Regions from separate parts of the Ammoniphilus sp. CFH 90114 genome, predicted to be linked through region 4. Evidence: riboswitches for the same ligand, from Rfam matches in the RefSeq annotation. Region 4 holds a riboswitch; each other region holds the start of a gene.
The links. Region 4 has a riboswitch for cyclic di-AMP ahead of EIZ39_RS23865 (aspartate kinase). Riboswitches for the same ligand answer to the same signal wherever they lie in the genome.
Positions count from the first base shown of each region.

Region 1: linked by a shared signal. The riboswitch ahead of EIZ39_RS13255 (potassium channel family protein) and the one ahead of EIZ39_RS23865 (aspartate kinase) in region 4 are both predicted to bind cyclic di-AMP.
Region 2: linked by a shared signal. The riboswitch ahead of EIZ39_RS11135 (C40 family peptidase) and the one ahead of EIZ39_RS23865 (aspartate kinase) in region 4 are both predicted to bind cyclic di-AMP.
Region 3: linked by a shared signal. The riboswitch ahead of EIZ39_RS09070 (hypothetical protein) and the one ahead of EIZ39_RS23865 (aspartate kinase) in region 4 are both predicted to bind cyclic di-AMP.

Region 1 is NZ_SDLI01000005.1:194,493-202,414, reverse strand. It holds gene EIZ39_RS13280 (voltage-gated chloride channel family protein) at 1-395, opposite strand, end outside; gene EIZ39_RS13275 (helix-turn-helix domain-containing protein) at 489-704, opposite strand; gene EIZ39_RS13270 (DUF2975 domain-containing protein) at 715-1,197, opposite strand; gene EIZ39_RS13265 (DUF3231 family protein) at 1,462-2,466, opposite strand; gene EIZ39_RS13260 (TrkH family potassium uptake protein) at 2,515-3,855, opposite strand; gene EIZ39_RS13255 (potassium channel family protein) at 3,888-4,547, opposite strand; cyclic di-AMP (ydaO/yuaA leader) riboswitch at 4,675-4,856, opposite strand; partial or broken gene EIZ39_RS13250 (catalase) at 5,149-7,207, opposite strand; gene EIZ39_RS27535 (VOC family protein) at 7,445-7,579, opposite strand; gene EIZ39_RS13240 (hypothetical protein) at 7,667-7,912, opposite strand.
Region 2 is NZ_SDLI01000004.1:197,350-205,271, forward strand. It holds gene hypD (hydrogenase formation protein HypD) at 1-68, opposite strand, end outside; gene EIZ39_RS11115 (HypC/HybG/HupF family hydrogenase formation chaperone) at 65-289, opposite strand; gene hypF (carbamoyltransferase HypF) at 258-2,630, opposite strand; gene hypB (hydrogenase nickel incorporation protein HypB) at 2,543-3,244, opposite strand; gene EIZ39_RS11130 (hydrogenase maturation nickel metallochaperone HypA/HybF) at 3,251-3,493, opposite strand; cyclic di-AMP (ydaO/yuaA leader) riboswitch at 3,677-3,850, shown strand; gene EIZ39_RS11135 (C40 family peptidase) at 3,857-4,402, shown strand; partial or broken gene EIZ39_RS11140 (GyrI-like domain-containing protein) at 4,815-5,021, shown strand; gene EIZ39_RS11145 (response regulator) at 5,139-6,038, opposite strand; gene EIZ39_RS11150 (ATP-binding protein) at 6,042-7,322, opposite strand; gene EIZ39_RS11155 (TRAP transporter permease) at 7,392-7,922, opposite strand, start outside.
Region 3 is NZ_SDLI01000003.1:289,190-297,111, forward strand. It holds gene EIZ39_RS09060 (hypothetical protein) at 844-1,047, opposite strand; gene EIZ39_RS09065 (Na-translocating system protein MpsC family protein) at 1,061-1,459, opposite strand; cyclic di-AMP (ydaO/yuaA leader) riboswitch at 1,593-1,734, opposite strand; cyclic di-AMP (ydaO/yuaA leader) riboswitch at 2,097-2,239, shown strand; gene EIZ39_RS09070 (hypothetical protein) at 2,424-2,762, shown strand; gene EIZ39_RS27710 (potassium-transporting ATPase subunit F) at 2,762-2,839, shown strand; gene kdpA (potassium-transporting ATPase subunit KdpA) at 2,873-4,528, shown strand; gene kdpB (potassium-transporting ATPase subunit KdpB) at 4,557-6,587, shown strand; gene kdpC (potassium-transporting ATPase subunit KdpC) at 6,643-7,221, shown strand; gene EIZ39_RS09095 (hypothetical protein) at 7,260-7,922, shown strand, end outside.
Region 4 is NZ_SDLI01000019.1:18,467-26,388, reverse strand. It holds gene ahpC (alkyl hydroperoxide reductase subunit C) at 1-340, opposite strand, end outside; gene tpx (thiol peroxidase) at 467-964, opposite strand; gene EIZ39_RS23875 (methyl-accepting chemotaxis protein) at 1,196-2,029, shown strand; gene EIZ39_RS23870 (alpha/beta fold hydrolase) at 2,146-2,925, shown strand; cyclic di-AMP (ydaO/yuaA leader) riboswitch at 3,178-3,320, shown strand; gene EIZ39_RS23865 (aspartate kinase) at 3,506-4,891, shown strand; gene EIZ39_RS23860 (WG repeat-containing protein) at 5,044-6,717, shown strand; gene EIZ39_RS23855 (class I SAM-dependent methyltransferase) at 6,870-7,367, shown strand; gene EIZ39_RS23850 (sporulation protein YjcZ) at 7,472-7,573, shown strand; gene EIZ39_RS27145 (sporulation protein YjcZ) at 7,783-7,893, shown strand.

The DNA of each region.
Region 1 (7,922 bases), on a different contig from region 4:
GTAATTAACTTATAAACGATATATAAGGCTAATACCATATAGAAACTGCTCCCCAAAAACCCCATCTTTAATCGATTCTTTTTACTCCCTTGCCACCCACGATTCATCGACACCCACAAAACGATGCTGGTGATCACCGCACCTATCATAATTAGGAGGTGAATAAAAGGGATACTTAACTGAGTAATGAGATGCAGAACCAACCCCACTCCAGTAAACAATACAACATTAACAATAAATAGAAATCCTCCTCCAAACCAATGCTGTTGATACCACTTGGTGTGTTGAAGCATTCGTACTAGTTTGTTGTTGTTTCCTTGCATCAGGACTATAGCTTTTCTTAGCATGATAATCACAAAAACTCCAACAAGGCCCAATAATAAAAACAGTGTCATATCAAACTTCCCCTTTATCAATTTGATAATTTCAAATGCCATCCCGAGAGTGCTCTCATGATTTGTGCCTCCAAAGGTTTATAGGGGGAAATCCTAGGTGTCTTCGTCCCTTTTGTACTCTAAAATATCTCCAGGCTGACATTCTAAAGCCTTGCAAATGGCCTCTAAAGTTGAAAATCGGATGGCTTTGGCCTTTCCATTTTTCAGTATAGAAAGATTAGCCATCGTTATTCCGACCCTCTCCGAAAGTTCTGTTACGCTCATTTTCCTTTTAGCCAGCATCACATCAATGTTGATGATTATTGCCATGTTATTCACCTCAGACCGTTAAATCATTTTCTGATTTTATATTTATAGCTTCTTGCAAAAGTCTTTGGAGAACAGCAGCAAAGACTGCGATAACCATGGAAGCAAAAATAAGCACCAACCCAATGAGTATGATACCTGGAGCATCATCTCTTTCCGCGATGAGATAGAAGAGCGGCATTCCTGCCACATACAAACCACTAATGGTAATGGCACAATTTTTTATTCTCTTTAGAGACTTTACAGATCGTACCGAGAACGCTTTGTTCTGATCAATAAACGTTAAAAGTTTAAAAGCCTGAAACAGAGCAAAGTAAAAAGGTATAGCGGCTCCATACATCACGGCGAAAACGAAATACTTTAGATAAGCAGCATCTGGATACAGTACTGCTGTAAAATTCCCTATCTCAGGTACCAAGAAAAGGCACAAAGCAAGAACTGGGATTCCCATAAGAAAAACAGCTATCTTTAAGAAAAGTGTCGTACTTCGTTCCATAAAGAGCACCTCACTTATATTTTTAATATGATTTTAACTCATAATTTATTGTTTTTCAATAAATACTTATTGATATTTATAACATTATTATTGTTAGGTTTGTCTCTTCAGCTGGTTTGAAATGTGATCGGAGGTTGGGTTGGGGCGTGCTGCATTTCCTTCAGGGATGCTGGGAGATAATTATGGGGTGACATAGGTAGAGCTTGAAGGGAATCATATGATACTTCCACATCAAGCTCATTCTCTACTTCTTTAATTATTAAATTATGTTTGAGCTATTTCTTTTCTGTCTGGTGCTTTCGGCGGTTCCTCGAAGTATCCATGTTTAATTAATAAGTTAACTCCATCCTCCGCAAATTGGCCTACCTCAGCCATAATTCGAGTATACTGGGCAAATAAATCTCTCCTTGTACTTTCACTTAAGGAGAGACCATATAACGACATGCCATACGCATTTAAGTTTGCTACTAATGTTAACATTAGCTTATCTGAAAACGGAGGAACGGTTGAAGTAGTAATACCTATTCCTCCAAACGTTGGAGGGATTAGGTCATCTTCTTTTAACAATGAACTGAAGATTTCCATGAACTTCATCGATAAATGTTTACCTCGCAACATGTATTTTTTTACATCTTTATCTCGAGCGCATTGACTGAATGCACTCATTAATTGCTGACCAATGGCATTGCGCTGAATATTCAAATATAGATGTGTAATCTGTACAGTATGCAGGGGTCTTCGCTCTCCCAGCCACCCTGTTATGAATCCTTGTTCTTTTACAAAATCAACCTTGTCAGGATATGGAACATAGGGAGAACGAACATAAATTCCTTTCTCAAGCAATAGATCCATGATTTTATTCTGGATATGCGAAAAGGAATGAAGTCCTTTTATGAAAAAGTCTCTTAAATCATACCGTGGACAACAAGAGACTGCTAATCCATACGTTTCAATTCCTATCCTAGCCATATAATGTAGGTACTGTATAATAAAAGTGTCTGTAAACAGTTTAGGTGCAGATTTATTAATATCATCTTTGGTCATTCCCATTGGAATAGGGAATTTCTCTTTTTGAAAAATCTCCTGCAACTGTTTTATTCTATCTTCTTTTAAAGACAGTTTTTCCTCCGTTAGTGAAATGATCTCGGGATCTTCCAGCGTTGATAAAAAGTGTTGGATCATACATACATTCAACGTTTCCATTTCATATACTTTCCACAAATTCGCGACTTCTGACGAAGTCATTTGTATAGATGAGTTTCCTTCCATAAAATACCCCTTCCTATATTTATATGGAATATTTTGTCCAACAATCTTCTATCCGATTAGAATCCTCTCTTCCACGTACTTCACCCTACTTTTATCACTGAATTTCATCAGTGCAAATGCCATCGTTAATGGACCAATTCTCCCAATAAACATGAGAATGGTGATCAGTACTCTGCCCATTGGAGATAGGTCTGCTGTCAACCCTGCTGATAATCCGACGGTACCGAAAGCTGAAATCGTCTCAAATAAAATGAGTACAAGGTCCGCTTGTTCCGTATACGTAAGGATAAAGAAAATAACACTGATAAACATAATCGCGGTAACGGCAATCGAGAAGGCTTTATTCACCAGCTCCCAAGGAATCCTTCGCTTAAAGATGCTGACGTTATCTTTCGCTGTTAGAACTGACCATAGGGCTAAGAGCATGAGAGCGAATGTTGTTACTTTTATCCCCCCACCTGTGGAAGCAGACGAGGCCCCGATAAACATCATAAACATCATAAAGACCAAGGATGGGACCATCATCTGCCCTATATCAATCGTGTTGAATCCTGCCGTACGGGTAACCACCCCTTGAAAATACGAAGCCCACCACTTATCCGCGAGAGGAAAATTACCAATCGTGTCTGGATTACTGAACTCTGTTGCAAATATAATTAGAGTTGCAATGATATTGAGAATTAAGGAAACAAGTAAAGCAATTTTTGAGTGCAAGGATAGTTTCCGTAAGGATTTCTTGTTCCACAAGTCCAAAATAACAGTAAATCCAATCCCACCAGCCATAAATAAGAAAGTGATAACAAGATTAATGGTAGGGTCTCCAACCCACTTGCTTAAACTGTCAGGCTCCAGACCGAATCCAGCGTTATTGAATGCAGAAATAGAATGAAAGATCCCATAGTACAAGGCGGTACTCCAAGGCATCTCATACGACCAACGAAGGGCTAGCAGAAGAGCACCAACGGATTCCATGAAGACGGTTAAGGAAATAATTAATATCACCAGCTTGACTACTCCTTGAATAGAAAACTGATTTAAAGTACTTTGCAGTACCAACCTTTCTTTTAAACCAATCTTCTTTCCCAGGATGATAAACATAAAGACCCCAGCCGTCATAAAGCCCCAACCGCCAATTTGAATTAACGCCAACAGTACAATTTGTCCGAACAGCGTGAAGGTCGTTCCTGTATCAACAACGACTAATCCGGTCACACAAACAGCAGAGGTTGCTTCAAATAACGCATCAATAAATCCCAATTGATGTCCTGGTCGTGTAGAAATCGGAAGCATTAGAAGTAAGGTTCCTACAACAATCAGAAAGCCAAATCCAAGTATAAGCAATCGAGCAGGATGAAGCTCAATAAGATTGAATTTTTTTAATGAAATCATAGCGCAATACCTCTATATTGTTTTGGTAGAATTTATATAATATGTTGCTCAAAGCGCCTTAGATCTCGGTTCTCTCCTATAACAACAAGGATATCATCTTTCTGAATCGTATCATCAGCTTGGGGTGCAATATTAATATGGGCTCCGCTCTTAATGGCCATCACGTTCACCCCAAACCTAGCACGAATATTCAATTCGATAAGAGATTTCCCGACGAGCCTTTCTCCTGCAACGACTTCAACTACACTATAATCTTCAGCTAACTCAATAAAATCCAATACATTAGGTGAAACCAAATTATTCGCTATTCGGCTGCCCATATCTCTTTCAGGAAATACGACCCGATCGGCGCCAAGCTTATATAGAACCTTTCCATGACGCTCATTTTGTGCCTTTACTGTAATTTGCTTTACTCCTAATTCTTTCAGAATAAGTGTGGTGAGAATACTCGCTTGAATATCATCTCCGATCGCTACGACGACGACATCAAAGTTCCGAATCCCAAGCTCCTTAAGGGCTTGCTCATCTGTTGCATCTGCTTGGACTGCATATGTGACATATTGAATATATTCTTGTATTCGTTCTTCACATGAATCAATTGCCATCACTTCATAACCCATTTCATAGAGAGTTTTAGCTACACTCGAACCAAAACGTCCCATACCGATCACTGCAAATGTTTTTGCTGGCATGCTATGGCTTCCTTTCAAGTTTACATTATTTAATTATCATTTCCAGTAAAGACAAAAAACCACAAAGAGAGTATCTCTTCGTGGCTTCTTCACGCATCGTCAAAAACACCATGCATCGGCACGATTATCCACCTCTCTTTATACGCTTACGAGGTTAGCTGTCGGATTCGGGCGTGAGAGTCGCCCTACCTGTGAAGAATATAGTCCACACAAGATTCACCCCCTAATTTGTGTTCTCTTCAACAGAACAAGAACACAAACCAAACTTGGGTCCCCCGCTTCCAATTCGGAACTCAGCGATTTGATTTTACTTATGCAAGATATCTTACTTCTTGCCTACATTTTTTGCAAACATTTTATTAAGCTCAACTAAGTTATTGAATTAAAATCTTACATTAAAGAATTTTAAACTTTGCCAAAGAGCCACCCCTAAAAAGAAAACCACCATGACCAAAGTTAGCCAAGAGTGGAAGCTCTTTTTGTTTCGTAATATTTTGTAGGTAGAGAATATGAGAATGCAGATGAATATAGCCATTCCTGTAATGGCTATTAGACTATAAAGAACGAACATTATCAACTTCCTTACAGATTTTAGAATTATTTATTTACGATTCCAAAAACGCCGCTGAGTGATAGCAGTTTAGAAGTTCACTACAGAAGTTGGGATTTTTGGCGGCAAAAACGACACCCGCTAAATTATTCTTTTTTGATGCCTGGATATAACTCAGTGCCGTTGTTGCTATTCTGATCGGTTTATAGTGTTTATAGGCTCCCTGAATAAATTCCACGATATTTCTATCCAATTCCTTTTGATTGTCTGAACGTCCACCTACGACATATAGCGAGTCATGAAGTACGTGATGGGTGGAAAGAAAGATCTTATTGACCTTAAATTTCGTACCATCCTCTCCAATGACCGTTCCAAGCTTGTCACTAACCATATCTACAAAAACTCCATTTTGAACAAGCATGTCAATAACACTCTTGACCTCTTTACCATGAAATCCATGTCCAATTAAAACCCCAACCCTTAATGAATGAGGATAATGAACTGTATTCGCTTGACTTAATGCAGGGGATGAAGCTGTATCCGATACATGCTGGCCGGTTGGAGGCTTAACTCCAACATGATTAGCAATCCTTGTCGCCATTTCCTTATCAACATGAACAAACATATCAACAACCTGCTGACGAACGGATTCGCTCTCAACTTTTGCCAGTTCGAAACTAAAGGCTTCTATAATGTGCTGCTTTTCAACGAGAGACATACTATTCCAAAATAACCTTGCATGAGTGAAGAAATCTTTGAAAGATTCACTGCTGGCCTTAATCTTAGGACCTTCTACATGCTCTGGATAATGGACAAACCCACCTTCCTCTGGAGGGGTCGGTCCTGGTGTATTATTCGCTATGGAGTTTCTATAATAATTAACTTGATCGACATCAATCCGGTGTCGGCTAAATCCGTCTCGCTGGTTATTATGGAAAGGACAAAGGGATCGGTTAATTGGCAAATCCGGGTAATTCGATCCTCCTAACCTGTGCATTTGGGTGATTTTATAGGTGAATGTCCTCCCCTGTAAAATGGGATCATTACTAAAGTTAATCCCCGGAACCAGATTGGTAACGTCAAAAGCGACCTGCTCTGTTTCAGCAAAGAAATTATCTACATTTCGATTCAGTGTCATCTTCCCGATGATCTCAACGGGGACGAGCTCCTCTGGCCAGAGTTTGGTTGGATCAATCACGTCAAAGTCAAATTTTTGTTCATCTTCTTCCGCAATCATTTGTACACCAAGTTCAAAGACAGGATAAGCACCACGCTCAATGGCTTCCCTTAGATCTCGTCGATGATAATCAGGGTCGAGTCCCCCTATCATCAACGCTTCCTCATTAAGCAACGAATGGACACCGAGGATGGGTTTCCAATGAAATCTCACGAAGGTACTTTTCCCCTGTTCATTGACAAAACGAAAGATATTGACACCAAACCCTTCCATCATCCGCCAGCTTCGTGGAACACCTCGGTCCGACATCGCCCACATGACAAAATGAGCGGATTCTTGATTATTAGCGACAAAATCCCAAAAGTTATCATGTGCGGCCGAGGCTGTCGGCATATCGTTATGCGGCTCCGGTTTTAAAGCATGCTGCGAATCTACAAACTTAAAAGCATCATGAATAACAAATACAGGAAACTGAAGTCCTAATAAGTCGTAGTTTCCTTCTTGTGTATAAAATTTGACAGCAAAACCGCGTATATCCCGTGCCGTATCCATGGACCCTTTGCCGCCTTGTACGGTAGAAAAGCGCACAAATACTGGTGTTTTTAATCCAGGTTCCTGCAGGAATCCAGCTTTTGTATATTCTTTCATCGACTTATATAGCTCAAATTCACCATGCACTCCAAATCCTCTTGCATGAACGACTCTTTCCGGAATTCGTTCCGTGTCAAAGTGCATCTGTTTTTGAAAGAAATGAAAATCCTGCATTAATACAGGGCCTCGATCTCCTGCTTTTAAGGTTGACTCGTTATTTGAAACCTTCAGTCCTTCATTCGTCGTCAATCTTTTACCGGTATTTTTTATACGAACCTGCTCTAACTGCTCATTTTTCTTATTTCCATCCCCTTTTTTGTTGGATCCTGATGATTTGTCCATAGAATCACCTCACAAAGCGCTTTAAGTTTAACCCACTTTATATGTATGTGTGCTCTTCCCTTCATTTAGTACAGCGGGTTACACATAAAGACAATGAATGCGCAAGGAGGTTTACATGGAAGAATAGTCAGGATTTCTTAAAGAAAGTGACAATCCACTTCCTTGTAAGAAGCTAATCTGATCGAATATCCTTCCCCTGCTATCCTTGGTCTAGGAGGTTTCATATCAAGGTTTAACTCATCTATTTTTTAGATACCCATCGACATCTTCATCTCTAATTTTAAAGGCAACATGATGATACGTTCGATTCACTATATCAGGACTTTCCATGACCGCAATCCACTGTCCCCCAGCATTCATTGATTTTTGCATGTTCGTTAATGTCTCTCGTTTGTCATGCAAAAATGAAAAAGGGAAGAGACATTTTTTTCTGTCTTCTCCCCCAAAAAACGCCGAAGTTTACTTCAGGTCGAAACGATCTGCATTCATGACCTTGACCCAAGCTGCGATAAAGTCACGCACAAACTTCTCTTGGTTATCGTCTTGCGCATACACTTCGGCAATGGCACGTAGAACGGAGTTGGAACCGAACACGAGGTCCACTCTCGTTGCTGTACGTACGACTTCCCCTGTTTTGCGAACACGACCTTCAAAAACGGCTCCGTCAACAGGCTTCCATTCTACTCCCATGTCTAGCAAGTTCACAAAGAAGTCA
Region 2 (7,922 bases), on a different contig from region 4:
AGGAGGGGAATCGCCTTCTCGAGAAGCTGGGAGAATAAGGTGGGGTCTCGATAAGATTGTACCTTCATCCTTCTGCAATCCATCCCTTCCATAGCTCAAGTGTCTCTTGGGCCTGTTCTTCATCAATCACCTGAATAGCCTCTCCCGCATGAACGAGAACGTATTGATCAGGTTCTACTTGTTCGAGTAATGCAATGCCCACTACCATTTGCGTGCCAAAATATTCCACCTTTGCCCGCAGGCGAATCACATCTACTTCAAGAATCTTGGCGGGTACCGATAGACACATCTCGCTGCCACCTCCATAACGCGCAAACCGCTTGCCCCAGGGCAATCCCACCATCTCCTGCGGGAACAACCTGAGGGATATAGACCTTAAACCCTTCCTGTTCTAGTAAACCCTTTGTATAAGAAAGGAGATATCGATTATGCCAGACCCCACCACTCAAAACAACGTCAGGATAACCCTTTTCTTCTCGGGCCAGCTTCGCTCCCGCACACACCATGTGTGCCACCGTATGATGAAATTTTCGGGCAATCGTAGCATGAGGGGTCCTCTTATCGATGTCTATCAGAACTTCTCTAACTATCGAGCGAATGAACAACTGTCTTTCCTTTAACTCAAAAGAATAATACCCTTCGTCTCCCTTGGTGTGGATCGAGTTTTCGGCTTTTTCTCCTAGTAAAATGGCAGCCTCCCCTTCATAAGAACTCTGAAGGCATATGCCGAGCATCGCAGAAACTCCATCAAACAATCGTCCCGCACTCGTTGTGCGTAACGTTGTTACCTTGCCTTGTAATTGAGCTAATACGAGGGAAAGCTTCTCTTTGAACATCGGGAATTGCTGTTCCGCCCAACACTTCGTGCTATCAAAATCCTGCATACCTTCGTAAAAGAGAGAAACCGCTTGAATCCATGGTTGCCGTATAGCCGCTTCCCCACCAGGCAGGGGTAATTCCTGTAAGGAACAGATCCGCTGAAAATCCACATAGTCCCCTGTCAAGATTTCGAATCCCCATAAGCCCCCATCTCTTCCATACCCTGTTCCATCCAAAATACACCCGATGACTGGATGTTCCAACCCATGTTCTGCCATACAAGCGGCCATGTGGGCGTGATGATGATACACAGGAAAACAAGTTTTCCCCTGATTGGCTTCGCGAAATTCTTGGGTTATTTGGTAACGTGGATGTGGATCGTAGGCCGTGATCGAAGGATTCGTGCCCAAAAGCTGAAGCATATGATGAACGCCTTCTTTCCATACTTCCATTTGTTCCTTGGTATCTAGATCTCCCATGTGTTGGCTCATTATTGCTTGGTCGCCTTTGATGATACAAAAAGTATTTTTCTTCTCCGCGCCAGCCGCCAGTATTACTAGTTCTTCCGTCATTTCCTTAGGTTTTGGTATCTTAATAGCTTCTGGTACATAGCCCCGTGAGCGACGAAGGACTTGTACCTGATTATCTATAACTTGACATACGGAATCCTCCACTCGAATTTTGATTTCTCTAGAATGGACTACAAAGAGATCAGCCATCCCTCGTAGGTGATGAAATGCTTCTTTATTGGTTCTTACAATGGTTTGCCCATGCAAATTGCCACTGGTCGCAATAAGAAAAGATAAAGAAGTTGAAAACAATAAGGTATGTAATGGCGTATAAGGAAGCATTACTCCTATACGAGCATAGCCATCAGCTAGAATCGAAACATCAAGGTACTTTCTCAACAAAGGTTTGGGTCTGAGCAGAACAATAGAAGCCCTTCGGTCTTGCAGGAGATTTCGCTCCGTCATGTTAATCACAAAATACTTCTCTAAGGTTGCAAGATTCCTCACCATAAGGGCAAAAGGCTTGCGAACTCGATGTTTTCGTACCCTCAATTTTTTGATAGCCTCAGGTTGTGTCGCATCGCAAAGGAGGTGAAAGCCACCTATGCCTTTTACAGCCATAATCTCTCCACGTAAGAGAGATTGTTGAGCAATCCTTATCCAGTCTCCTTCTATGGGTGTATGCTCATAGATCCTCACTTGTACAAGGGGACCACAATCCGGGCAGCATAAAGTTTGAGCATGAAAGCGTCGTTCATTAGGATCTGTATAGTCCCGTTCACAGGAAGGACAGAGCTTAAATGCATGCATCGTTGTATCTTTTCGATCATAGGGAAGATGATGAATGATAGAATATCGGGGACCACAATGAGTGCAGCTGGTAAAGGGATAGTGGAATAATCGATGCTGGGGATTCAGAATCTCCGATAAGCAAGACTGGCAAACCGCTAGATCGGCTGGAAATGGAGGGAACGCTAACCCACCTTGCTTGCTTTCACAAATACTAAACTGCTGATATCCGACAGGAGCTAAAGTCACATGACTTAAGGTATCAATACGAGCTGGCTCTTTTGTTTCGTATTGCAAGGATTGCATAAATTGATCAAGCTGATGTGTCCAGCCCTCTACTTCTATTGTGACCGCTCCGGTATCATTTCGCACGTATCCTTTCAAATGATAAGCATGGGCCAATCGAAAAACAAAGGGACGGAAACCTACTCCTTGTACGATTCCGCTGACCTCCACTCTTCTTCGTTCTTTTTCATGAACTGTACTTGTCGATCCACGAGCCAATTGATCCATGTATCCATTCCCTCCCCCCTCAATGCCGATACGAGAAAAAGTTGTACTTTAGGATTCATTTCTCTTAGGGTTTGGCAGAAGGACTCAAGATGAAAAGGAACATAGGGAAGAAGATCTATTTTATTGAGAATCACCACATCCGCACACTGAAATACGGTAGGATACTTCAGGACTTTATCTGTCCCTTCTGTTGTACTCAAAATCGTAATACGAAGATGTTCTCCTAGATCAAACTCGGCTGGGCAGACTAAATTTCCTACATTTTCAATGAGGAGACAGTCTAGCTCCTGAAGTTGAAAGTGAGGTAAAACAGAACCAATCATGTTGGAATTGAGGTGACATGCACCATGGGTATTAATCTGAATAACCTTCGTCCCAAGGGATGCAATTCTTTCCGCATCAAGCGAAGTCGCTACGTCTCCTTCTATTACACCTATTCTCAACTTATCTTGAAGACTTTCTATCGTTCTCTCAAGAAATGTCGTTTTCCCAGAACCAGGTGAACTCATTAGGTTGATGGTTAAGATAGAATATTGATTAAATTTCTCTCGATTTTCGTCTGCCTTGAGTTTGTTATCCCATAAGACATCCCTTTGGATGGCGACCTTTTTCATCTCCTGCTATTCTCCTTCCATATAGTCAATATAGAAGTCATATCCTATCCTTTCTTCTATTTCTAGAGACGCACCATTCAACATGGATTCCTTTATCAAAAGACTAAAAGCGAACTGTAAAGACTCCACATGAACCATCCGACTAGAGCCCACAACCAATTTTACATTTTCAATTCTATTCCAACCCTCTTTTAGTGCCATCTCCTCGACAATGGTTACAATGCCACTCGCTAAACTGAATTCATGCATAGTTATGTATATTCCCGACAAAGGAAACTATACGACAATCCTAAACATAAAAAATCAATAAAAGAGCTTTCACACCTAGAAGATTGGTGATCAAGCCCTTATTTAATAGCTGAACAATGAGAATGGTTAATAAAAACAACATACCCAATATCCTTACATTAACATACCATAGACAGTATGCTACCCTTTTTATAGCCGAAACTTCACCATTTTTTTAATGAAGTGCGGGGGATATCTTTTCTAAATCGGGCGTTACTCGCTTGATTTTGGGGTTAATCGCAGCATCGCATTGCGTAGGGTTGTCATCCTTCAATCCGAACCCGACAACTAACCTCGTAGGCAAACAAAAAGGAGGCATATGTAATGAAGAGACCACTTGCTTTACTAGTGGCGGCGATGACGATCACAAGCTCTAGCATCGTATTGTCTTTCGCTGGACAAGCTAGCGCACAAACCTTCCAAACTCAAGCCACAACGGGGCAAAAGATTATACAAGCAGGAATGAAATATATAGGTACACCTTATGAGTTTGGTTCTGACCGCACAAGCAAGAGAACCTTCGATTGCTCCGACTTCACCCGACGCGCCTACTTAGATGTGGGGATTCGAATTCCTAGTAATTCAAGAACCCAAGCTGAACATGTAAGGAATTTAGGTAAAACATCTACCAAGTGGCAAAATCTAAAGCCAGGAGACCTCATGTTCTTTATGTCTTATAGAGGAGTCAATGCTTCTTCCTATGCCGGTTTAAACAAGTTTAATCAAAGAATTACTCATGTTGCTATCTATCTAGGCAACGGTAAGATCTTACACACCTATTCAAACCAATCAGGTGGAGTGAGAATTGATAGTATCTCCGGAAGGCATTGGGAGCATCGCTTTATCTTTGGTGGAAGCGCCACTCAATAGAAAAGAGCTATTAGAGCCTGCACACGATCTTGTTGTGCGGGCTTTCTTACGTGGAATTAGCGGAGAAACTTCCGTTATTAGCCAAAGATTGCTAAAAATGCCCTAGATAAGCGGAAATTTTTCCGCTAAGCTCGCTGGATGCCACAAAATAAGTATGATACTTGCAAATAACAGGAAATATTTCCTCTATTTAGCCTAATTTCGTGCCTTTTCTAGAAATAAGCGGAATTCCTCCGCTTATCTCAACCCCTAACTAACCACCATGTATCTTTCTATATTCACATCTACCCTCTTTTGATAGAGTATAGTCAGTAATACCGGTCTTATGATCGCACAGAATAACCGGAATACATGGTTCGTCCATGATAGGATAATGATTAAAGGAGATGACGAGTGTGGAGTGGCTGATGAAGAGGAATTTACGCTTAGGACGATCCCGGCTGCTACCTGGGCTGTATTTACCTCCATCGGACCCATGCCAGGGGCTATACAACAAGTCTGGTCAAATATCTTTCAAGAATGGTTCCCTTCTACAGGCTACCAACATAGCGGCAGACCCGAACTTGAGGTGTATCCAGCAGGAGATACTACCGCAGAGGATTATCAGTGTGAGATATGAATTCCCATTGTTAAAAAATAAAAAAATTTGAGGGTGTCCCTAAAGGTCGGTAAAACCGACACCTAGGGACCATCCTAGAATATTCTACTGTTATTCGATTGACGTTCAACGGTCGGTCTATTGTTCCACTAACTTATCTAACGTATCTAGATACAAAACATGCAAGAACTTCTTAATGTTGACCTTGCTTTTCCCTCGTTCTTCTGATTTTTCAATTTTCATCATTTCGAGTCTGACATCGTGAAAATCAAAGTAACGGACAGCGTAATGTTCAAATTTTGGGTGAGCATAGTCAGTCAACCCGAGCGATGCAAGATGATTCAAAGAAGCCAAAACCACCCGGCGAAGTCGCTGCTCGATGGCCTTGCCTTCCCGAATGACCTCTGAGGGTTCGGCTTTGGATCTGGTTGCTAGCGATTCGTATAATTCTTTTAAAGGAGGAAAGTTTGAACACTTCGTTTGCACGAGGTACTCCATTATGCTAATGATCTCCTCACTGCCGCTCTCCCCTACGATTCCCAAGTCGCTTAATAAGGAAACCACGACTTCACGTATTGAATGAGTCTTGGCACTGACGATGCGCTTAGGCTGGAAATGATCTAATCCATTCAGCGAATTTTTAATTGTCCATAATGAACGTTGGAGGTGTACATATTCTTTCACTTTATTCATTACGTTTAAAACCTCAATCTTATTAATCGGCTTGTGAATGTAGAATTCCACCCCCATTTGATACGCTTCACCCACCATATCCTTATTAACAACTTGAGACAGCATGACGACTTTTCCCTCGTAATTCCTATCCCTTAGTTCCTTCATGGTTTCTATCCCGTCAAGTTCAGGCATGAGAAGATCCATCAGAACAATGTCCGGATTTTCTTCTTTCACCATTCTTAAGGCCTTTGACCCATCTTCAACTGTTCCGATTACAACGCCTATGTCATGGTCCTCTATAATCTGGGTAAGCATCCTGCGACACACCGGATCATCATCAACAATCAGAATACGAGCGTCCATTATCTACTCTCCTTTTTTCACTAATTCATAAGTGGATAGCACGATCGTAAAGATGGTCTCCCCTGGCCTTGACTGAACACGAGTATACCCATTTAAGGATTGCACAATGTCGCGCACATGTGACAACCCAATTCCAGTTGCAGCGACTCCTCTTTCATTGAACTTCGTAGTAAAACCACCCTCGAATAAAATAGACATGTCCCCAGGGTGTATGCCTGACCCGGTGTCTATGACCCGGAAGATGGTTTCGGCAGAATTCCCGTGCAACTCTAGTGTAATTGTCCCTTCTTCCGATATCGCTTCAACGGCATTTGCCGTTAAATTATTCAGAAGGGTAAGCAAGGGAACATACTCTGTCGTTGTATAATCCATTTCTACTAGGCAATGAATTCGGACCTTCTTGTGCAGCATCTCTGCGTATTTTCCATTTGCCCTTGCCACAAAATCCATTACTTCTGAAAGTTTCATTTCCATCGTACTTTCGCGGTCTACTAAATTCATTAATCCCGCCAGGATTCGTTGGGAATCCTTCTTGACCTCATGAATCTGCTGAGAAATATCTAGAGCCTGTCTGCTTAATTCAGGATGGTTCATCTCCTTCAAACGACGATATAAATCATAACTTCTGGCCGTGATTTGTTCAATATGATCCATCGACTTTTGCAGATAAAGAGTCTCTCCGTATAATCCCGTACCAACCTGAAGCATTTGTTCGATACGCTTTTGCTGTTCTATGTGCTGGGTACGCAACCGATGGATGGATAAGCTATTATATAAACCTAGAATAAAATAACTGCGGAAAAGAGCAACGATCATCAAATAGGCCACTAACCGGGGGCTGAATTCAACTCCTTCAGACAATAAATGCCTTATAAGTAATTCTACAATATTTGAAGAAAAATCAACTAAAGAAATATACAGCCCTAACCGAAAGGGAATAAATTCAGGGTCATCTCTCCGAAGGATTCGCAGGCCTACGGCGAAGAAGAAATAAAAAAAGCTCGAAGGCACATGATTTGCCAAACTCTCAGTCAATGAAAATCCGTGGAATGGAAAGGAAGCAGCATCAAGTCCTACCCTAAATACCAGGATGAAAAGCGCTGTAATCAATCCGCTGATTGTCCACGAAACATAAGGAAATAGCAAAAGCAGAAATAAAAATACACTGGTTCCTAGGGCAAACCTGAAGTCCTGCCCGTTAAAAGGGGTAATGCTCAATTCTCCAGCTAATGTGGTTAGGAAAGCAATCAGAAAAACAATCCGGACTTGTCTGTCCAATTCCATAGTTCTCCCTTCTATAAAGAAGGAAAACAGCCAACCCTCTTGTAAGGTTCGCTGTTTTCCATATTTTATCTATGCCGCATCCAAAGTAGTATCGGCATTTTTTCTTCTTTGGCTTAGCCATTGCGAGCCAAAGATGACAGCTAGTGTACCAATACCGATTGTATCGGTGATCAGGCCCGGAACGATAAGCATTAATCCGGCCGCAACCGACATAATTCTTACCCACCAACTCATAGGCTTGTATCCGTATCCAATTAATCCTGCACTTACACCGATCATTCCAATTAAAGAGGTCGTAACTACCCATGCTGTTTCTGACCATGTGGCGTCAATCAGAAGTAACTCTGGCGACATAACAAAGACATAAGGGATGATGAAGGCGGCAATAGCTAACTTCGTAGATAGAACACCGGTCTTCATCGGTTTCCCTTTTGCTATCCCCGAAGCGGCAAAGGCAGCGAGGGCTACCGGCGGTGTAATATCGGCCACGATACCAAAGTAAAACGTAAACATATGCGCTGCTAGAACAGGCTTACCTAAAGCAATAATAGCTGGTGCGGCAATTGTAGAGGTAATAATATAGTTGGCTGTAGTGGGTGT
Region 3 (7,922 bases), on a different contig from region 4:
AACTAAATAGAATTGCGTCTGTTGTTTGTAATTGGATTGTTCAAAATGGAAGCTTACCGAAGAAGTTACACTTGAAGACATTCATAAACATGGAAATTGCTACATTGAGCTTAAAGTAAATGAACCTAAAAGAGCCATCGTGTGGAAGCGAGCAATAGTGGGAACTCCAATTCAATTGGATATCATGAAGGGGAAACGTTCAAAAATCTTGTTGTTTGTTATTTTGTTATTATCGCTATTTTTGTGGCTTAATTCATTAAAACTAACGGAACAGGTTCAATGGTTCACTGGGACGATATCATTGGACTGTGTATGCAAATTAACCATTTATTTATTTTTCCACTTACTTTTGGAGTGTTGACGGCCTTTATTACTGTTCAGGAATACCAAACAGAGGCAGTAATTAATCTATTTATTTTACCATTAGCCGAACAGCTATTATCTTGTCCAAAACAATAACTTTATTCATTATCCTAATGGCATTAAACTTTATTTCTTACATCTTAATGATAGGAACAGCATTTCTATTTATCCATCCAGGAAGAGCAAAAGACTTATTCATTACGCTGCGATTGCGTTAAAAACAATTTTTATGCAGTTCTTGCTTATACCTGTGTTTATCTGTGTTGGTGTTTGATCAAGTCATTAAATACCAACGATTGTTGCTGCTCGTGTTTTTATCATGGTGGACTTTGTTTCATTAGCTATGTCTAGTATAGGACCTCTTAGAACTAGGGAACAAAGAGTGCCAAACATTTATGGTTTGGCACCCTCATAAACATGAATGATTTTCAGTCATCTTTTTATAATAGCTCAGATTCGATAATTCTCCGTTGTAATTGGCTAAGCTTTCTCTAAAGCAACGACATTTTTGATATCAATGTCAGTAATGGTTTTAATTTGACCGTCATGGAGGGTAATCTCTGCCATCGATCTGTCTGGACTTAACCAAGTCAATTTACCTTGGATGCGTGTCTGGTGCTTGGTCATAACCTCAACAATCATATTCTGATTAGCAAATAATTGTCTACGAATTTCTTCTATCATGATAGATCCCCTTTTAATTGGCTGATAATTTTTTTCCTGTGCATTCTTTGTCTAGCATTTTTTCGACATCTCGATCCATCACGAAGACTTCAATACGTTCTTCTGTCTTAGTGCTGATATCGCTATGACTACTTAGTACTTTACATCCGGTGTATCGTTGAACAATGGCTTCAAAATCTTGACTATACATCTCACGTAGGGTTTGTCTCATTTTTTTAATTAATCTTCGACCTTGATCATTTTTAACCAAGTGCTTTTCTTCCACGGTAAGAACCCCTTTAAAGCGAAGAATAACCATATCCTCTACAATGTAGGTCTTTGCCTCCTGTGGACCACGTCCAATTAATTCTCTTTGGAATTTAATAAATGCTTCGCTTAACTCTGCTTCTAATTTCTTTTTTGTTGAAGCCATGGGTATCCTCCTAGATTATGGTTAAAGGGGAGAGCACATGCATTTTGGACGCAAAAAAGCCACAAGAAGAGGTCTCCTCTTGTGGCTTTTGAATTCACCACAAAATAAACGTGATGAAAAGCACGCGAAAAAAGATGCCTCTCTCTAACGCTGACGAGGTTAGCTGACGGATTCGGGCATGAGAGTAGCCCTACTCAAAAGAGATTCACCCCTGTGATGGCAGCCATCACGATGGTTCCCCCGCTCTCCTTAAGGAGATTAAGCGATTAGCATGTTTATAACATTTGATATGGGATGATCATACATGCTGTTCACAAAATTTGTAAAGAGTGAAAATCACAAGAAAAAGCTGAAAAAGTAATCTTGATTGCGCTAACATTTATGGTTTACTTATTTTTTCTAGCTCTATCTCTGTTTATTAGGATAAATAGAAATCTTACACTTTAGAAATTCAAATCATTTATAAAAAACTTAACTAAAACCATGAAAATGGGAGAAAAAGATAAAGACAGTTATAAATACGTAGAAAACAATATTGTAATCTCGGGTAAATGCAAAAAAATGGCTGAAATTGAAGCAATTCAAAGCTTCACAACGATCGACAAATGAGATTATAATAAGTCACATCAAGCAAACAATTGCAGATCGGCCAAATCCCAGGGCACCTGGGAACGGAGGACCCAATTAAGTGGGGTTAATTCTACTTCGGTAGAAGGGATGAGAAAGCTTCTTCGCCATCCTACCCGTCAGCTAACTTCGTCGGCTAAAGCGAGGGAGGTCAATGACCGCCTATTTTGAGGGGGCTTTTTTGTTATCTAGGGATCTGGGTGACAAAAGGTTTCTTTAAGATGAATAAACGCAGGTCTTTTTGTTTTGCTTAAAATTAAATACCACTGTTTAAAAAGGAACAGGGAGACAGATCGCAAAGAGGGCACTACGTGTCGGCTGGGCGTTAGGTAGACCAATGAGTACTTTTTCTCCACATGTGGAACGAAATCAAGCTAGTAACAGAACGCTTTACGCCTATTTGGTGTTGCGTACGAATTTGATTTCGTTTCGTGGGGTTGAGGTAAGCATTGGTCTATTTTTTTTGCTCCAGGGTGAGTGGTTTGAACCGATTCAGGCCGTTCACAAGGGAGTAAGAGGACGTAGCTCACAGGGCTTCTTGGTGACGGAGAACAAGGAGGTGTTGAAGATGATGGACGTTTTTATGGTGTTAATCATTGTGGGTCTAGCTTCTACGATGGTGGGACTAGCGAAATTTTCTGAGCAGGTAATTGAGAAAGGAAGCGATAGATCATGATGATCGTTTTGGGTTTGGTAACAGCAGCCACCTTTATCTATCTAGGATACGTATTAGTGAACCCTGAGAAATTTTAACTACCATTTGGAGGGATTACGTTGACAACGCCATTGATTTCTGTTGGGATTACCTTGCTTCTAGTATTATTACTTGCTAGACCTATGGGTCTATATTTAACTAAAGCATTTGATTACAAGCCGACAGGTGTGGATCGCATCTTCGGATTTGATAACTGGATTTTAAAATTAGGCGGTGTACGAAAACAAAATCAAAGCTGGAAAGAGTACGCGCTGGCTATTATTTATTCGAATACCTTAATGATTTTGATTACCTACACGTTTTTCCGAATTCAAGGCGTACTACCACTGAATCCAAGTGCGATTACGGCGATGGAGCCGACCTTATCTCTGAATACAGCAATCAGCTTTATGACCAATACAAACTTACAGCATTATAGTGGAGAAAGCAGCTTATCGTATTTAGCTCAGATGATGGGGATTGTATTCCTCATGTTTACAGCACCAGGTACTGCGTTAGCGGTTATTATCGCTTTTATCCGTGGATTAGCTGGAAAACCTTTAGGTAACTTTTATGTGGACTTAATTCGATCCATTTTCCGAGTGTTGCTCCCCATCGCTTTTGTAACGGCTATTTTCTTTGTATTGCTTGGGGTGCCACAAACGTTAGATCCAACCGTTACGGCAACGACAATCACCGGTGAAGAACAACAAATCGGAAGAGGACCGGTTGCTTCCTTCCTTTCCATTAAGGAATTAGGAAACAACGGAGGAGGATTCTTCGGAGTCAACTCCGCCCATCCATTCGAAAATCCGAATGCGATTAGTAATTTGATTCAAATCTTACTCATGTTGTTATTAGGAACAGCTACACCATTTGCTTATGGCCATATGGTAGGAAATGCGAAGCAAGGCCGCGTATTATTCGTTTCGATGTTCATGATGTTTTTAATAATGGCGGGTGTTTCGTTATCTTCTGAGTACGCGGGTAACCCAGCTTTAAATTCATTGGGAATCCAACATGAGCAAGGAAGCATGGAAGGAAAAGAAGTGCGTTTTGGGGTTGCTCAATCTGCCTTATACTCTGTCGTTACTACCGCTTCCGAAACAGGAGCAGTTAACACGATGCATGATACCTTAACACCAATCGGTGGAATGATCACGATCTCCAATATGATGTTAAACACCATCTTTGGAGGGGTCGGGGCTGGGTTCTTAAACGTATTGATGTATGCGATGATTGCGGTTTTCTTATCTGGGTTAATGGTGGGTCGCACACCCGAGTTCTTAGGTAAGAAAATTGAAGGAAAGGAAATGAAGCTGATTGCCTTAACCTTGTTGGTACATCCGATTTTAATTCTAGTTCCTACAGCGATTGCGGTCATGCTTCATCCGGATACGATTTCAAACCCAGGCTTCCATGGAATTACGCAAGCGATGTATGAGTATACGTCATCCGCAGCGAATAATGGTTCTGGCTTTGAAGGCTTAGGAGACAATACCCCATTCTGGAATATTTCAACGGGAATCGTGATGTTCTTGGGCCGTTACTTCTCCTTCGTGACGATGTTAGCGGTGGCGGGTTCGTTAGCTGCAAAGAAGAGTGTTCCTGAAACTGTAGGTACCTTCCGTACCGACACTCCATTATTTGCTGGGGTATTCATTGGAACCGTACTTCTGGTTGGTGCGTTAACCTTTTTCCCAGCGCTCGTTCTGGGTCCGATTGCTGAATACTTAACCCTTCGCTAAGTGTGAAGAACTCGATGGAGGAATGGAAATGAGTCAAAATAATAAATCAATGATGAATTCAGAGATGGTCATCCATGCACTGAAACAATCTTTTGTAAAACTAGACCCACGTATCATGGTGAAAAATCCCATCATGTTCGTTGTGGAAATTGGCTTTGTCATCACCTTACTCGGTACCATCTTTCCGAGTGCGTTTGGCGGAGCGGTTCCTTTCTGGTTTAATGTCACGGTTACATTGATCTTACTAGTCACCATTTTATTTGCTAATTTTGCAGAAGCTTTGGCCGAAGGGCGTGGAAAAGCACAAGCAGATTCGCTGAAGAAGACGAAGAAGGACATCTTAGCGAAAAAGCTCGTGAATGGAGCCATTAAGAATGTACCTTCTACGGATTTACGGAAAGGGGACATTGTCCTCGTAGCTCAAGGTGAACTCATCCCTGGCGATGGGGAAGTCATTGAAGGAGTGGCTTCCGTCGACGAATCGGCGATTACAGGTGAATCTGCTCTTGTCATCAAAGAAGCAGGTGGAGACTTTAGTTCTGTCACGGGTGGAACTCGTGTCGTGAGTGACCAAATTAAGGTTCGCATAACCAATGATCCAGGAGAGTCCTTCTTAGATCGCATGATCTCGCTCGTGGAAGGCGCTCAAAGACAAAAAACACCAAACGAAATTGCACTCAACACCGTGTTAACGAGTTTAACTTTAATCTTTATGATTGTTGTGGTTACGTTGCCTTTTTACTCCAACTATTTAGGGTTTACCCTTGAAGTTCCCTACTTAATCGCTTTGCTCGTTTGTTTAATTCCAACGACCATCGGGGGGTTACTGTCTGCGATTGGGATTGCGGGGATGGACCGTGTCACCCAATTCAATGTTATTGCGATGTCCGGTAAAGCCGTCGAAGCATCTGGTGACATTAATACGATTATCCTGGATAAAACCGGAACCATTACCTTTGGGAATCGGATGGCCAGTGCATTAATCCCAGTTGGAGATTCCAAATTAGAGGACCTAGCTGGTTGGGCAGCGATTAGCTCGGTGCAGGACGAAACGCCAGAAGGACGTTCAGTACTTGAATTAATGAAAAATCAGAAGCTCAAATATAATGAATCCTTGGCTTATGGAAGTGACTTTATCGAATTTAAAGCGGAAACTCGCATGAGTGGATTGGATTTAGAGGATGGACGTCAAATTCGCAAAGGCGCCGTCGATGCCGTGAAGAAATGGGTATCCGTTCATGGAGGTCAGATTCCTGCGGATTTAGATGCCAAGAGCAATCAAATTGCCAAGGAAGGTGGAACACCGCTGGCTGTCGCTGTGGGTCAAGAAATCTTTGGACTCATTTATCTGAAAGATACGGTTAAGCCTGGTATGCGTGAGCGTTTTGAGCAACTGCGAAAAATGGGCATTAAGACGATTATGTGTACGGGGGATAACCCACTGACGGCAGCGACGATTGCCCGGGAAGCCGGAGTTGATGATTTTATCGCAGAAGCCAAACCAGAGGATAAAATCGATGTCATTCGCAAGGAGCAAGCGGAAGGGAAACTCGTGGCAATGACAGGGGACGGAACGAACGATGCACCAGCGCTCGCTCAGGCGGATGTCGGATTAGCGATGAATACTGGAACCGCTGCGGCCAAGGAAGCAGCCAATATGGTAGACCTGGATTCAGATCCTACCAAAATCATTGAAGTAGTTTCGATTGGTAAGCAGTTACTGATGACCCGTGGAGCGTTGACGACCTTTAGTATTGCCAACGATGTAGCCAAATACTTTGCCATTATCCCGGCGATGTTTATGTTTGCAATTCCTGAGATGGCGGTTCTTAATGTCATGGGTCTAGGTTCACCGATGTCAGCGATTCTATCCGCGCTCATCTTTAATGCCATTATCATCCCCATGCTCATCCCGTTAGCGATGAAGGGAGTAGTCTACAAGCCGATGAGCTCTTCGGAATTATTAAGAAGGAATCTCTTTATCTATGGATTAGGCGGTGTCATTGCACCGTTTATCGGAATCAAGGTAATTGATGTTTTATTAAATCTATTGGTCTAATGACGAGGAGGGGTAAGCCCTCCTTCTACTATACGATGCGAAAGGGTGCACCCCAATGGGATCTCATTTATTCAAAAGTTTACGTTTAAGTGTCGTTTTGATGCTGTTATGTGGATTAGGATATCACTTACTGGTTACAGGTATTGCACAAGCCCTTGTTCCTTACCAAGCGAACGGAAGTCTAATCTTGAATGAGCAACAACAAGTCATTGGATCCGAACTGATTGGTCAGAATTTCAATGACCCAGGTCTCTTTCATGGGCGAATCTCAAGTATTGAACATGACGGTTCAGGTTCAGGTTCGAACAATTATGCGCCTTCTAATGAAGACATGATGAATCGAACCAAGGAATCGATAGCGAAGTGGCAAGCAGAAAACCCAGATGTTCCTGTAAGTGAAGTACCGATGGATCTAATGACCAATTCTGGTTCTGGATTGGATCCACATATTAGCCCTGAAGCAGCCATTGCTCAGATTCCTCGCATTGAGAAAAATACAGGTCTAGATGCAGCGACCATTCAAACTTTAATTGAAAAGAACACACAAGGAAAAGAATGGGGGATCTTCGGTGAGCCTCGTGTGAATGTCTTAAAGCTCAACCTAGATGTGTTAGCGGAGTTAAAGAAGGAATGATCGACAGCCTGACTTACCGGTATCGGGGGTTACCTGCCATGAGTGGAATGGATGATCAAAGAAAACTAAAGCAAATTGAGGAATTCCTCGATGAGATCACACAAGTGATATCAGAATGTAAGGCATGCTTATTAGAGAGAAGAACCGTGTCTGGAGATGGTTCTCTAGAGAGGGAGTTCTTCTCTAGCATGACACAAGTGTATGCCAAGGAGGAAGAACTCCGAAAGAGCCAAAACAATGCCAGAAAGTCAAACACAAGAATTACCACCATGCTATATCAAGAACTCGCCCTATTTTTTCAGAATAGATTCCCTTCCCATCTTCAAATGGAGCCTCAACAGGATGTACTGTTGCTGAAACAAAATGAGGATCAAGTTGGGGTGATCAAGATCATTCCCAATCTATCAAGTTACAAAGGGATGAAGTGGTATATCAGGGTCAATCGTATTGTTTCCCAAGCGAAGGAACAGTATCAGGTCGCTGCAGAGAATATCTATTTTATTGTAGGAAATTTACTTAACGGTTTAGACAGTGGAAATGTACAACAGAAATTGGGTACGGAAATTACCACTGGCAATGAATTATTGAAGATCAAACATCGAAAACAGCTGTTGAGATATTTAGATAGTTATGTGTTAGGTGCTCATGCCCTTCCTCGCCCAAGGGAGCAAGTCTATTTCTTAAGTGCTACTCTCAGTCCT
Region 4 (7,922 bases):
CTTCAATAAGGACATCGAAGTTGCGAGAGATTGTATGAGAAGGATCTCCGATCATGGTATAAGTAATTTTTCCAATGGTCTCAGAACTATCATGCCATGCCTTATGTGTAAAGTGAGTATCTGTTGAAACGGAATACACTTCCGCACCAAGTCCCTTTAAAGTCTCGTATTGATTCTGCAAATCCTCAAGCTCAGTTGGGCATACGAAAGTAAAGTCTGCTGGATAGAAGCAAACTACACTCCACTTTCCTTTCAGATCTGCATCAGTAACTTCAATGAATTCTCCATTGCGGAAAGCTTGTGCTTTAAACGGTTTTACTTCAGTTCCAATTAGTGACATTACAAATTCCTCCTTAGTGTTTGAAAGTGATATATAGCTAGATCAGTCAAAAAACCCTATCGCTATATATAATAATTACAATCTAAATATAATTATTACTTAGTAATAATTATATTGTCAAGACATTTAAGCTTTTTTTGCTGCCTCAATTGCGGCATCATAGTTTGGATGATTGGTTGCCTCAGAAACATATTCCACATAGGTAATCTTATTGTTCTTATCAATAACAAAAACAGCACGTGCCAACAAACGAAGTTCTTTGATAACGACTCCGTAAGCTTCTCCAAACGAAAGATCCCGATGATCGGATAATGTTTGAACCTTATCAATTCCAGCAGCACCACACCAACGTTTTTGGGCAAATGGCAAGTCAACGCTAATGGTTAAAATCGTTACACCTTCAAGATGTGCCGCTTCTTCATTGAATCTGCGAGTTTGTTGGTCGCAAACTCCCGTGTCAAGGGAAGGGACAACACTGATGATCCGGGTGGTTCCCTCAGAATTTTCAAGGGTAACGGGAGATAAATCGTTAGCTAATACCGTAAAGTTAGGGGCTTGATCGCCCACCTTGACTTCATTGCCTAAGAGTGTAATCGGGTTTCCTTTAAACGTAACCTTTGCCATTGAAAATCCTCCTCTAACTATTAAATAAAGCCACACCTAAATTATGTCATTATAATAATTATTTATCAAGTTTATAAGATGTTGTTATATAAGCTAAACCAGCGGAGTAAAAATGTTGTTCAGTGTGTCAAACTTTTGTATAATAAAATTATACAAAAGTTTGACGAAAATTAAGAATTCTGGTACTAATAGAGTAAACATAACTACGAATTTATACGAGGGTGGTCCAATATGTCAGTGGTTCATACTGAAGTAAATAAACTAGAAGCAATTCTCGCTACGATACCTATCTTAAAATCAATGCTGCCCAAAGTGGGCATAGGTGTTTCAAACAGACAGGAGTGGATTGCTTATTATCCTGGCGAAAAAATAAATATTGGCGTAAAACCAGGTATGAAAATTAACCCTAAGGAGCCTCTAGCAGACACAATCAGATACGGCAAGTCAATAAAAGCTGATGTGCCTGCTGAATTCTTCGGGTTCTCGTTCACGGGACTTGCTGAGCCTATTTTTAACGAAAATGGTGAGGTCATCGGAGCCATTGCCATACAGATCCAAGAGCAAAGTGAAAAAGAGTTGCTTCGCTTCTCTGAACAAATAGTGAAATCTATAGGAGAGGCAAACATGGGAATTACCACGGTTGCAAAAGGAGCAGACGAGTTAGCTAACATTAGCAATAACTTGCTCCTGCAATCTAAACAAGCCAGTGAAGAAGTGAAAAAGTCAGACGAAGTCCTGACTTTCATCAAACACATTGCTGATCAAACCAATCTATTAGGACTTAATGCATCAATAGAAGCTGCCCGAGCAGGGGATATGGGACGAGGGTTTGGTGTAGTAGCAACCGAAATTCGTAAATTATCCTTAGAAACGGTTAATTCTACCGTAAAAATCAGAGAGACATTGACCAATATGCAAAAGTCTATGAATGCTATTTCTAATTCCATTGCCAAAGTGGTAGAGGTTGGGAATACGCAAGCTAAGTCAACGGATCAAATCTCTCAGTTCATTAAAGAGATTGACGAGCTTGGTAAAGAGATAAATAAATATGCTTCTCAGTTGTAAATGAAGGGCCTTTCCTAACAAGTAACTCTCTGTTGACGTTTAAATCTCTCAAATGTACGATACATACAATGGGTTATTATGGAATTAAACGATCACGGAGAATGGAGGTCAAGACAATGGAGATGAAGTATCAAACGTGGGGAGATCCAAAAAATCCACCCGTGTTACTCCTTCACGCCCTTGCCTGTCACAGTGGCTGGTGGAAGTGGGTAACACCCTACCTGGAGAAGGAGTACTATCTGATCGCCCCTGATTTTCGAGGTCACGGTCAGAGTCCTTGGGCCGATAGCTACCGTTTCGATGATTACGCAAGAGACATCGAGGAGCTTGTCGAGAAATTCGACGGGCCTTATGCCATCGTAGGTCATTCGATGGGAGCCTATGTGGGGCTCAAAGTGGCTAGTCGGGGGGTTCGTCCTCCTTCAGCTTTACTAGTCGCTGATATGAAAATGGACTCCCCGGAAGAGGAGTTAGCTGGCTTACACAAAGCTGCTCAAAAGAGTGGACGTATTTACGACACTCTACAAGACGCTGTGGCTAATTATAGATTCCTGCCCCCTCAGCACGCCGCCCCGAAGGAACGAGTGGAGCAAGTTGCTCAGGACTGCTATCATGAACAGGAGGATGGGCGTTGGGGAGAACGATTTGATCGACGGGCACTGGCCATCGAAAAGGTTGAAGCAGTGGCACTGGCCGAACAGGTTAACTGCCCCACCTGGTTCGTTCGTGCGAAGGAAAGTCAAGTAATGCCAGCTGAGGGCGCTAAAGAACTTGCGCGGATCACGGGTGGACCACTGCACGAGATGGAAGGGGTCTTTCACCACCTGCCATTAGAGGCACCCGAAGCGTTCGCTAGCTTGATCCGGGAGTTCATGATCCAAACCAATAATAAATAATTAGGAAGTCCTCGTGTTTTATTTCGAGAAGGCTGCTATGGCAGCCTTCTTTCTTTTTGTTGAGTAATCGGAGATCGCTCCCATCCTGATTCATGAGAGAATTCTAATTTCATGGAGTATTTGGGAGGAATAATAAGAATAAAAGGGCTGCTGGTTATAGGACATGGTTTTTTGAATAAATATACCAGGATATTACAAGCAGGCTTGATTTCCATAACTACCCAAATAGTATAAACTTAAGAAAGTAAAAAAACAGCATAACGGCCTAATCCCAGTACACTGGGAGCGGAGGAACCAAGTAAGTGGGGTTAATTTTACAATTTGTAGAAGGGATGAGTTAGCTCTTTCGCCATCCTACCCGTCAGCTAACTTCGTCGGCTAAAGCGAAGGAGGTCATAGACCGCCAAAAATCAAGGGGGCTTTTTGTACTGTTAGCATTGTTAAATGTGGGCAGTACGAGGTGTAAAGTTATTCTATTGGTTAAATAAATATGCAGGTCTTTTTGTGCTGTCTAAATTCTTATTCATGCTAGGCAGCATGATTCAAATGAATATTATACTTAAGAAATGAGGGCGGATGGATGAAGATATGTAAATTTGGCGGGACTTCCTTGGCTACTGCTTCACAAGTGAAAAAAGTGAGTGACATTATATTAAATGATCCCACTCGAAAAATAGTAGTTGTATCTGCCCCTGGCAAACGCTATAAAGAAGACATTAAGGTGACAGATCTTTTGATTTCTTGTGCCGAGAAGTATTTGGAGAATAAGCCATACCAAGAAATTTTTTCTGCAGTCCTTTCCCGCTACGAGGAAATGGTTCGTGGTTTGGAGCTGTCTGATGAAATCCTAGATCACATAAGGACGGATCTTTCTCAGCGGCTATATTCTGATTCACAAGATAGAACGAAGTATATGGAGTTGCTTAAAGCGAGTGGAGAGGATCATTGCGCGAAGCTTGTGGCTGCCTACTTGCGAAGTAAGGGAGTTGAGGCTCATTATATCGATCCTAAAGAGGCGGGGCTGCTTTTGACTAAAGAAAATGGGAAAGCACAGGTGCTCCCAGAGTCCTACCTTCGTCTCCGCGTTCTAAAAGAAAAATCGGGAGTTCTAATTTTTCCGGGCTTTTTCGGCTATAATCCTGAGGGTACGGTTGTGACCTTTTCCCGAGGGGGATCAGATATTACGGGTTCGATCCTTGCTGCAGCTGTCCAAGCGGATCTTTATGAGAACTTTACAGATGTAGATTCGGTATTTGTCGTAAATCCGAATATTGTCAACAACCCTCGTGGTATCAACAAATTGACCTTCAAGGAAATGAGGGAGCTTTCTTATTCAGGCTTCGAAGTTTTTCATGATGAAGCTCTTATCCCCGCTTTTCGCGCGAAGGTTCCTATATGTATAAAAAACACCAACAATCCATCCGCACCAGGAACCATGATTGTGAGCAGACGAGAAGCAGACTCCAACTTAGTGGCCGGCATTGCTTCTGATGAAGGCTATTGCAGTATTTATCTTTGTAAATATCTCATGCACTCAGAGCCGGATTTTGGTTTTAAGCTGAGACAAATTCTAGAGGAGGAGAATCTTCCGCTTGAATATAATCTGTCTGGAAATGATGATATTTCCCTGCTATTCCGAGAGGGGGATTTAAGTCGGGAAAAAGAGGCTCGCATAACGGCACGGATGAAAGCAGAGCTAGCCGTAGATCAACTCATGGTCTGCCGTGATCTGGCTGTCGTGATGCTAGTAGGACCGAAGATGAGAAATAATCTCTCTGTTTTATCTAAAGCTTCGGGTGTACTGTCCAGGCAAAAGATCAATGTGGAATTAATCAACCAAGGCTGCTCGGAAGTAGGCATGATGTTTGGGGTCAAAAAGAATCACATGAAAAAGGCGGTCCATGCTCTCTATCAGGAATTTTTTGAGGTTTATCATACGACCAAAGGAAAAGTAGCAAGTTTGTAACCACAGAAAGGCGAGCTCAGGTAATTCCAGAGCTGGTCTTTTCTTATTTATATGGGATAAATTCCCTCTAGGGATGTTGCAACCATTTGTTCCATTGCAAGTCTAAGATTTAGCGTACTAATAAATCAAAAATAAAGAGGTCATTTTTAAATATGAAAAAATCTCTAAGCAAAATCATCCTGTCTTGTTCGGTCCTTCTAGCAGGTTATGCTCTCACTCTTCCTTCTACTTATGCAGAATCGAATATAGTCTCAAGTGAGATGACCTTTACGGATCTATCCCCGTCTTTCTGGGGATATAAAACGATTCAATGGGGAGTGCAAGAAAAGATCATCACAGGCTATCCTGATCATACCGTGAAACCCACAGGTTATGTGAAAGAGAGCGAATTTTTGACGATGCTGGTGAAGGGCTATAAAAATACCAACCAAGGACTATCTACAAGCAGTACACATTGGGCCGAGCCATTCTACAACAAAGCGAGGGAGATGAACTGGCTTGATAAAAAAGAGATAGTAAATAAGCCAATTACTCGTGGGGATGTAGCTAAATTTATGGCATCCAGCCAGGGATATCATCATAATGTGGATAATTCCGTGCAATTTGTGTTGAATCATCGATTGGCAAGCGGCAAAACGGAGGCAACCCTAGAAGGATTTGATAAAGGGGCATTGGTGACAAGGGCGGAAGCTGTTCAAATACTAAAAAATTTGAAAGAGAAAGGTCTGACAACAGCGAAAGAGCGACCGGTCACACTCTCTCGTACATTAGTGAAACAGAAACCACAATTATTTCCGATAGAAAAGAGAGATAAGAATGGTAACTTCATCTTTGGACTGATAGATAGGAAGGGCAAGGTTGTTGTCCAACCTCAATATAAGAGTATCCTGGTACCGAATGGGGATCAGCCTATTCTTGTCTCTGTTAAAGAAAATGAGTATAAATATATTAATAAAAATGGAAGCCTTGCGTTTCCGGGTACATTTTCTTGGGCCAATGAGTTTTCGGAAGGTCTAGCCGCTGTAACTCTGGCGAAGGGAACTGCAAATAACCGAGAAGGTTATATCAATGAAAGTGGAAAAGTAGTTATTCCTCCTTCATTCTCTTACCCTGGAGGTTTTTCATACGGTTATGTATCAGAGGGGTATGCTCTTGTTGGGTTAGTGGAAAAAGGAAAGGCGACTATAACCTATGGAATTATTGATCGTAGTGGGAAACGAATAGCTTCGGTTGATTATGATATCTCGCATGAATTAGTAGGTTATAATGAAGGGACCTTGCTGATGAAACGTCATATTGAAGGGAAGGGTTCTGAATACTATTTTGCCGATCTTAACGGAAATCAAGTATCTTCTAACACGTTCACGCAAGTACAATATTTCTCAGAAGGACTTGCAGCAGCCCAATTGGGTCAAGACGAATGGGGGTACGTGAATACCAGAGGAGACTGGGTCATACCGGCTAAATACAAAACAGCCCAAGACTTTTCAGAAGGATTAGCTGCTGCCGGTATACAAGCAGAAGATGGCCGTTGGAAATACGGCTACATCGACTACAATGGAAATTGGGTCATCGAACCTATTTATGACCATGCTGCTCCTTTCTCTGAAGGATGGGCTTCGGTAGAATGGAATGGCGAATGGCTCTGGATAAATAAAGAAAATAAAAGGCAATTAAGCGATTTTCCTTACCAGGTTACGGGTTCGTTCTCTCCATTTATCAATGGATTATCGCAAGTTGTCCTTACAGATGGAAAGAGCACAACACAAGCTTATATCGATAAAAAAGGGAAGATCATATGGAAGCAAGATCCGTACTTTAAGTAAGGAAGTAATATGTATGTATGCCATTCATATTTTACAAACGGATCGATCTAGCTGCTCTGGTACGATCAAATAGTCGAATGAATAGGATACCTCATAACGTGCATAATGACGTTGTTCCCTCAGTTTAGGCCATAAAAGGGAGGACATTCAGATTGAAATACGCGAATGGATATCTTGATATGCTGGCTTGGTTTGGGATTGGAGGTGCACACCCAGGAGGGTTGGCTTTAACGAAAGAAGTCCTACAACGAATAAAAATAGGACCAGAAACGAACATCATCGATATAGGGTGCGGTACAGGACAGACAGCTGCTTATTTGAAAAAAACCTTTCAATGCAAGGTATCAGCTTTAGATAGAAATAAAGTAATGTTAGAAAAAGCGAAGCACGATTTGCGAAAGAGAAACTTAGTATTTTTCTCATCAATTAAAGTACTGTGTTTTTCAAATGGAAAAAGGGTGAATCGGGCCTTAAAAGTACACACCACGTTTACTAGTCTGACAAAATCCATTTTTGCCTATAACATATTCAGATGTGCATCCATACTATGTATTACACCAGCTACAGGTAAACTCATTGATCACCTCCTTTCGGGAAGAAACGACACGAAATTGGTCGTTTCTTTTTCATATTCAAAGAACCCTTTTTGATCTCTTGAATTTAACGAAATTATACATTTGACTTAGATATTTGCCCTTCCCTTGTCCTTAATATTACATATGATAGAGTAACTTGATGAAAAGGAGTGATCTTTATGAGCGCTTATGGGGCAGGTTCTTTTGGAGGCGGCATTGCGTTTATCCTAGTAATCTATGTCCTTTTAGTTATTGTTAGCCGTACAGGCTCCACTTACTAGAAATGATCTAACTTTAGTAGAGTTCACTAATTCTATAGATAAATAGGGAGACCTCACCGTCTCCTTTTTTTCATTGCATAAATGTTTGGTCATCCATTGTTCCGCATGAGTTTCTTCTAAAATCCGCGAATGACTAGAGGCATTCGCCCTTCCCCCTCAGCTTTACATTCATATTATGAAGTATACCCAATGAAAGGAGGCACATAAATATGAGTGCTTGTGGAGTAGGTGTAGGTGGATTATACGGTGGAGGTATTGCTTTCATCCTTGTCCTTTATGTCCTTCTAGTCATTGTTAGCCGCACTGGCTGGGGATACTAAGAAATTCTTAAATTCCTACCGTAAGGAGG